Regions from separate parts of the Hominimerdicola intestinalis genome, predicted to be linked through region 1. Evidence: predicted binding sites of a transcription regulator. Region 1 holds the regulator's gene; the other holds the start of a gene.
What was found. The regulator NrdR, encoded in region 1, represses ribonucleotide reductase genes. The targets are predictions, from matches to a motif close to CACNANATNTNGTG.
Positions count from the first base shown of each region.

Region 2: a site for NrdR is predicted at 2,291-2,304, ahead of ACYQ0H_RS07970 (anaerobic ribonucleoside triphosphate reductase). Genes of this name have one in related genera too.

Region 1 covers NZ_BAAHNZ010000006.1:12,215-16,607, forward strand. The annotation lists gene spoVAD (stage V sporulation protein AD) at 1-654, opposite strand, end outside; gene ACYQ0H_RS06865 (epoxyqueuosine reductase QueH) at 782-1,453, shown strand; gene nrdR (transcriptional regulator NrdR) at 1,554-2,012, opposite strand; gene rd (rubredoxin) at 2,319-2,477, shown strand; gene ruvC (crossover junction endodeoxyribonuclease RuvC) at 2,605-3,108, shown strand; gene ruvA (Holliday junction branch migration protein RuvA) at 3,153-3,746, shown strand; gene ACYQ0H_RS06890 (hypothetical protein) at 3,796-4,393, shown strand, end outside.
Region 2 covers NZ_BAAHNZ010000007.1:95,171-99,563, forward strand. The annotation lists gene ACYQ0H_RS07965 (cation-translocating P-type ATPase) at 1-1,772, shown strand, start outside; gene ACYQ0H_RS07970 (anaerobic ribonucleoside triphosphate reductase) at 2,397-4,393, shown strand, end outside.

The sequences.
Region 1 (4,393 bases):
ACCCGTATCCTTAAAAAACTGATTTATTGTTTCAAATGCCGCAGGAGCCATTGCCGCCCCCATATTATTTGCGTCTGATACTCCCAGATCCACGATTTTTCCTACTGTACAGGCTCTGACATAGGGAGGATTCTCTTTCCCGGACACCACCAGCGCTCCCCCGGCAGTCGCGGTATACTGGGAAGTCGGAGTACGCTGTCCTCCGTAATTAAGGGGAAACCTGTACTGTCTTTCCGCAGTACAGAAATGAGAGGAGGTAACTGCAAGCGCTTTATCTGCATAGCCTCCGTCAACGAAAACCGAGGACATAAGCAGTCCCTCCGCCATTGTGGAACAGGCTCCGTAAATTCCAAGAAAGGGTATTTCAAAATCCCTGATCCCGTAAGTCGTTCCTACGCACTGATTGAGCAGATCGCCTCCAAACATAACGTCTATATCATCATAGGACAGCCGCGCTTTCTGAACGGCATGAATCACCGCCTGCTTCTGAAGCTGGCTTTCTCCCTTTTCAAAAGTGTCTGCCGACATATACGGATCCTCGTTTATCTTGTCAAAATAATCGCTTAAAGGCCCCTGGCTTTCCATCTTTCCGCCGATAGCAGCGGAAGATATTACGCTTGGGGTATTTTTAAGAATTTTAGTAGCTCTGCTCAAGCTGATCCCTCCGTTTAAATTTCTTTGGAATTATTTTGCGCAGGCTTAATAAATTTATTCGTAAAGTTTGATTTTTATTGAAAGATGTGCTACAATAAATGCAGCTTTATCGAAAGGTAGTATAAATATGTCAAATACGGTTAAAATAAATTATCAGAAACAGCTTGACGATCTGATCTCAAAGTTTGAAAAAGGCGGAGAAACGCCGTCATTGCTGCTTCACAGCTGCTGTGCGCCCTGCTCGTCATATACTCTGGAATATCTATCTGAATTTTTCAGTATCACTGTTTATTATTATAATCCGAATATTTATCCTGAAGAAGAATACAGAAAGCGGGTCGAGGAGCAGAAGCGGTTTATTTCCGAATTTCCGGCTGAAAATAAAATAAGCTTTATAGAAGGAAGCTACCGTCCGGAAGAATTTCTCAATGCGGTAAAAGGTCTTGAAGAAGCTGAGGAGGGCGGAGAGCGCTGCTTTATTTGCTACCGTCTGAGGCTTGAAAGCGCCGCACGTCTGGCAGCGGAAAAAGGCTTTGATTATTTCACAACTACCCTTTCTATATCGCCGTACAAAAACGCTCAAAAACTAAATGAAACCGCTTCTGAGCTGTCAGAAATATACAGCGTAAAAAGCCTTCCCTCGGATTTTAAAAAGAAAAACGGCTACAAGCGTTCTATAGAACTGTCGTCACAGTACGGACTTTACCGTCAGGATTACTGCGGCTGCGTCTTTTCAAAGCGCGATCGGCAGCGCAGAACTGAAAACAATACCCAGCTCAACGCTCAATATAAAAAATAACGGACGGACAAAACCGCCTATTCAAAAACAGCATTGTGCTGCGTAAGAATAGGGTCAGCTGTGTCCGCCCGTTTTATTAACAGGCTGTTATTTACGCGGTTTACTTTTGATCGTTTTCGTCAGAAAGCTCGGATATTATCTGAATAAAGGAATCTACGTCATTAAAATCCTTGTAAACCGACGCAAACCGCACATACGCCACATGATCCAGCTTTTTCAGCTCCTGAAGCACTTTATCGCCGATCTCGCTGGTAGTAGTTTCGGTCTGCATGGCGTTAGCATAGGTATTTTCTATATCGTCCACAAGGGCGTTTATATCGTCTACGCTGACAGGGCGCTTTTTTATTGCGCTCTGGAGTCCTTTAAGAAGCTTCATTCTGTCAAAAGGCTCAAAGCTTCCGTCTCTTTTGTAAACCATAAGCAGCGGCTTTTCAACTACCTCATAAGTAGTAAACCTTCTGCCGCAGTTGGTACATTCGCGCCTGCGCCTTTTTTTGCCCTCGCTGGGACGGGAATCAATAACCTTTGTATCTTCATAATTGCAAAACGGACATCTCATATAAACCTCCCATGCCGTATCTCTGCCTTTCAGCAGCGGACACGGGCTCGCCTCCCTTTCCTGATCAGTACATTAATTCAGAATCTCAGATATAGCGCTTCTTTTTTATTTATTATACCACAAGTTGTATATAAATGCAAGACTTTTTTTTGAAAATTTCATTAGTTGTGTACAATAAAATGTACTTTTCAGCTTATTTGTATATTTTACATAACAAATCAGAAAATCTTCTTGTAATTTTTACAGATCGTGATATAATATAGTTATAGTCCAAAGCTGTAAAAAAATATTTTCAGGAGGTAAGCTATGAAGTATGTATGCGAAATCTGCGGTTATATCTACGACCCAGAAGCCGGAGATCCCGACAGCGGAGTTGCTCCCGGAACCAAATGGGAGGACGTTCCCGAGGATTATGTATGCCCCCTCTGCGGAGTAGGCAAGGATCAGTTTTCACCGGAAGAATAACCCTAAAGCCGTTTCCGTTTCTGCGGAGCGGCTTTTTTGCTTTATATGTGAACATTCGTACTTGATTTTTCTTTGAATATATGCTATAATATTTATAGAAGAAATTATCGGATAGGAGGGGATATTTTTGCGTATTCTCGGAATCGACCCGGGGTATGCAATAGTCGGCTACGGAGTGCTGGATTACAGCGGAGGAGTATTTTCCGTTGCAGGCTTCGGAGCTATAACGACAGGCGCGGATATGCCCTTCAATAAACGTCTGAAAACCATATACGACGATATGTGTGAGATAATAGATACATACTCTCCGGACGAGCTTGGCATAGAAAAGCTATTTTTCAACTCAAATGAAAAAACCGCTATCGACGTTGCTCAGGCAAGAGGAGTTACGCTTCTTCCTGCAATACAAAAAAGTATACCCATATATGAGTATACTCCTCTTCAGGTCAAATGCTCAATAGTAGGATACGGCAGAGCGGAGAAAAAACAAGTGCAGGAAATGACAAGAACAATGCTTCATCTGAAATCAGTCCCAAAGCCCGACGACACTGCCGACGCCGTAGCTATCGCCATTACGCACGGTCTTTCGGTAAACAGCAGGAGGATCATGGACAAGGCAGGACTTAAATAAAATATCTGAAAGCGAGGAAACCCATATCAAATGGGGCTATAAAAATGATATATTCACTGAGCGGAAAACTTATACATACCGAAGCGGAGCTTGCCGTGGTGGAATGCGGCGGAGTAGGCTACGCCTGTAAAACGACCCTTTCTACGCTGCAAAAGATAGCCGGCGAAGAAAAAGTCACTTTGCTTACATATATGAGCGTAAGAGATGACGCCGTAGAGCTTTTCGGCTTTGCGGACAAGGAAGAACTGAGAGCTTTCAGACTGCTTATTTCAGTATCCGGAGTAGGCCCTAAGGCAGGACTTGCCATACTGTCGGCAATGAACCCTCAGCAGTTTGCGCTTTCTGTCGCAACCTCCGATTCAAGATCCTTTACTCAGGTAAAGGGAATAGGCAAAAAGACCGCCGAGCGCATATGCCTTGAACTCAAGGACAAGGTAGCCGGCGAAACTATCTCTGTCAGAGGACAGGCTTCCGCAGCTGTACCTATGGCAGGCGGAAATATAGGAGAGGCGATAACGGCGCTGGAGGTGCTCGGATATTCTGCGGCAGAGGCGGCAGGAGCAATCGCTCAGCTTGACCCACAGCTGCCCGTCGAGGAGCTTATCAAAAAGGCTCTGATAGGACTGGCAAGGTTTTGAATTCAATTATGAAAGGATAATGCTCCGTAAGGGAGCATACGGTAAAGCAATGAAAAAACTACTTATACTTGCAGCGGCGGCTGTTATGGCGCTTTCTTTCTCCGCCTGCGATAAAAAGGACGGAAGCTCGGATAAGGACAGCGTAAACTCGTCTAAAGCGTCAGGCTCGGAAAAAATAATCCCCGAAGATTTTATGCGTTCATGTGCCTATGAGCTTACCTCCCTGACACAGACCACAGCAAAAGAGATTTCTGCGGAAGAGCTTGGCCTTTCAGATGAGGATATTGCCGAATTTTATACGTCGGTTGCAGAGGCAGAGCTTTCTGAGCCTGACAAGCTGACCGTCTACGCACTGTCTGAAAACCAGGTGAACAGCTATATGCAGACGGCGGGATACTCCGGAGATTCGTTTTCCGACGAAGCCTATGCCGCACTGACTAAAAAAATCACCGCCTCTCTGGGAGGTCTGTTAAATTCACAGACGGGAGTTTACGAGGCAGCCGCAGGCTCTGCACTCAGTTCCAGCAAAGCGTTTCCCGCTCCCAAGGGATTTGAGGGAAGCTATCTTATGATCATAAACTGGAAGGATCTTTCAGCCGCTGTTTCCTTTTACGACGAAGGCAACGGAGCCGTTCTCGCCCAGTATA
Region 2 (4,393 bases), on a different contig from region 1:
TCGTCCACAGACTTCATTCAGTAGAAACACTGGGCTGCGCTACAGTTATCTGCACTGATAAGACCGGAACAGTCACAATGAACAGAATGACGGTCAAAAAGATATTTACCGCCGGCGAAAGGACAGAGGAATTTACTCTGGGCGCAGACAGCGAATCACAGGGCGTATTTACTCCCGACGGTCAGAAGCTTATGGCTTGGGACAGCCACGTTTTAAGCGAGCTTTTTATTTGCGGAACAGCCTGCAATAATGCACAGATGGCAAAAGCCCCGTCATATGATAAGCGGAACAGGCAGGGCAGAGTATTCAGCAGATTTTCAGCGGAAGGAGATCCGACCGAAGCCGCTATTCTTTCCGCCTGCGCACGCTGCGGAATAGATGTCGCAGGCTTTCAGCTCAAGCGTATCGACGAACAGCCTTTTGACAGCGAGACCCGCTTTATGTCTGTAACCTGTACGGATCATTCCGGAGAAAAATATATTTACAAAAAAGGCGCGCCGGACGTAATAATAAAAGAATGTGAATTTGTAATATCGGATTCTGAAGGGAATCTCAATACCCTTACTGCTCAGGAAAAAGCCGCCGTACTCCGAAAAAACGATGAAATGGCGTCAAACGGACTGAGAGTAATGGCGTTCTCAAAGATATACCGAGGAAAGACTATATTCCTCGGACTTATGGGACTTGCCGACCCGCCACGTCCGGAAGCAAAAAAAGCGGTCAGAGAATGCGAAAAGGCGGGAATAAAAACGGTTATGATAACCGGCGACCATAAGCTTACAGCCTGTGCGGTGGCTAAGGAAGTCGGAATAATGAGAGAAGGCGATCTGGCGTTTACAGGAGATGAGCTGGACAGAATGTCAGATGACCAGCTGTCAGACGCCGCAGAAAAAACTGCGGTATTCGCCAGAGTAACTCCCGCTCATAAGCTCAGAATAATCAAAGCCTTCAAAGACAAGGGTCATGTCTGCGCAATGACAGGAGACGGAGTTAACGACGCCCCGGCTGTAAAGGAAGCCTCTATCGGAGTTTCAATGGGTATCTCCGGTACTGACGTTACCAAACAGGCGGCGGACTGTATTCTTATGGACGATAATTTCGCTACTCTTGTAAGCGCAGTAGAAGAGGGACGCACTATTTATCAGAATATAAGAAAATTTGTGCGCTATCTTATTTCATGCAATATAGGCGAGGTCCTTACTATGCTGGGAGGTATAATAATGGGACTTCCGCTGGTGCTTCTTCCGGCTCAGATACTGCTAGTAAATCTTGTTACCGACGGACTTCCCGCCGTCGCACTGGGTCTTGAACCGTCCGAAAGATCAGTTATGAAAAAACCCCCGAGGAAAGAAAACGACAGCTTTTTCAGCGGCGGACTTCTCTCACGTATAATAATCAGGGGAATTCTGATAGGCTTGTGTACTCTTGCCGCATTTACCTGCTTGCTGAAAGCCGGCTGTACTTTGGACGCTGCCAGGACCGGCGCTCTTGTAACGCTTATTCTTTCTCAGCTTATTCATGTTTTTGAATGCAAGAGCGAAGAAAAAACCCTCTTCTCTGTACCATACTTCTCCAATCCGTTCCTTATCTTTTCAGTTCTTATATCCCTGCTTTGTCTTGGGGGCTGTATGTTTATTCCATTTCTCGGAAAAATATTCGCAATTGCTCCCCTCGGAGCTTCTGGCTGGCTGATTTCAGTCGGCTTCGCCGCAGCAATACCTATTATAGCAGGAATAGCAGGAAAGCTTTCACGCAAAACCTACAAATCATAAATCAAATCGGATAATATAAAAGACCGTTCCATTTTCCGGCAAGTTCGGGGGGACGGTCTTTATATGTGACATTAAAATTTATAACGAGAGCTATCATGTGTAATTGTTGATATGCCATATATGAAAATTGGAATAGTTGTGCTATTTATAAAGCTATCAAGCTTTACATACATTGATTTTTTCACCGTATATATTACCTGTACAAAAAATCAGATTAAAAAAGGGGTGTATTCTTAGTATATATTTACACTAATAGATTCCTTATAAAACGGCAAAGTATTTTGTATAAGCCTTTTATGCTGTAAAGTCCAATAGTTTTACAAGAAATATTCGGACAATTATTTTGTAAAGCAGCAGAGCTTTACACGGCCTCTGTAACAATCATTCTGAATCAAGAGGTAAATTTCCCCAAGGCAAGCTTTGTGCAGTGTATACAAAAGTATGTCGTTTTTTTTGGCACTTATCCACTTGACAATAAGTCAAGAATACTATATACTTGTTTATGGCAGTTCAAAGACCACAAGATATTGTGGTTGTCATCAAGCTTATAATATTAAATGGTTAAATCAACCGAACAATAAAAATGCTGTGACGAATCTATTATATATACGGAGGTAAGGGAATATGATAATCAAGATCAAGAAAAGGGACGGCAGAAACGTAACGTTTAATATAGAAAAGATTGCCGGAGCTATATATAAGGCTGCGCAGTCGGTAGGCGGCAGCAATTACGAAGAGGCTTTGGAGCTTGCCGGCAAGGTTGCGGATATGCTTATGGGAATGAATCTTACTTCACCGACGGTTGAGGAGATTCAGGACTGCGTAGAAAAGGTTCTTATTGAAGAAGGCCACGCCGCTACTGCAAAAGCATATATTCTTTATAGGTCTACCAGAACCAGAGCCAGAGAGATGAATACCCGTCTTATGAAGGTTTATGAGGATCTTACTTTCAAGCCGGCAAAGGAAATGGATCTGAAGCGTGAAAACGCCAATATTGACGGAGATACGGCAATGGGCACAATGCTCAAATACGGATCCGCAGGCGCAAAGGAATTCTATGAAATGTATGTGCTTGATCCTAAGCACGCAAAGGCTCATGCGGAAGGCGATATTCATATCCATGACCTTGATTTCTATACCCTTACTACGACCTGCACCCAGATCGATCTGACAAAGCTTTTTAATAAGGGCTTCTCTACAGGTCACGGCTATCTCAGAACTCCTAACGATATATCAAGCTACGCCGCACTTGCCTGTATTGCTATACAGTCCAACCAGAACGATCAGCACGGCGGACAGTCTATCCCTAAATTTGATTTTGATATGGCAGAAGGAGTAAAGAAAACCTTCCGCCACCGTTACCGTGACAATATTCACCGGGCTCTTTCTCTTATGGCAGGTGTAACCGACAGCTATGAGATCTCAAGAAAGCTTGCTGATAAGCTTGAAAACGAAAAGGGACTTTTTCCTACTCTTGCAAACGACAACGGCTATCAGGAGGCTGAGGCAGAACTGCTGACGGCGTTTGCCGACGCTGCTACGGTCAAGAAAATACAAAGCTTTGCTTTTAAATCGTCCGTCAAAGAAACCGACAGAGCGACCTACCAGTCAATGGAGGCTCTTATCCATAACCTTAACACCATGAATTCAAGAGCCGGCGCTCAGACTCCGTTTTCATCTATCAATTACGGAACGGATACCTCTATTGAGGGAAGAATGGTAATAAAGAACGTCCTGCTTGCTCAGGAGGCCGGACTTGGCAACGGTGAAACGCCTATTTTCCCAATACATATATTCAAGGTAAAGGACGGCGTGAATTATAACCCTACTGACCCCAACTATGACCTGTTCAAGCTTGCGTGCAGAGTATCTGCTAAGCGTCTTTTCCCCAATTTCTCGTTTATCGACGCTCCGTTTAACCTCCAGTATTACAAGCCAGGCAATCCCGATACGGAAATCGCTTATATGGGCTGCCGAACCAGAGTTATCGGCAACGCATACGACCCTTCAAGAGAAATCGTGACCGGAAGAGGAAACCTTTCCTTTACATCTATAAATCTGCCTCGTCTTGCAATTAAAGCTCAGGGAAATATAGGCGCATTCTTTGATGGACTTGACGAAATGATGGAGCTGTGTATTGAACAGCTTATGCACAGATTCAGGATACAATGCTCCAAAAAGGTCAAAAACTATCCGTTCCTTATGGGACAGGGAGTATGGATAGACTCCGAAAAGCTCAGCATAAACGACGACGTAGCCGAGGTACTGAAGCACGGAACACTGTCAGTCGGCTTTATCGGACTTGCTGAAACTCTTAAATCGCTTATCGGCAAGCACCACGGTGAATCTGAGGAAGCCAGAGAGCTTGGACTTGAAATAGTAACTCATATGCGTGAAAGAATGGACGAGGAAACAAAGCGTACAGGTCTTAATTTCTCACTGCTTGCAACTCCCGCCGAGGGGCTTTCGGGAAGATTTGTAAGAATAGACAAAAAACGCTACGGCGAGATCGCCGGAGTTACCGACAAGGATTACTATACAAACTCATTCCACGTTCCGGTTTATTATAATATCAGCGCCTTTGAAAAGATAAAGATCGAAGCACCTTATCACGCACTTAC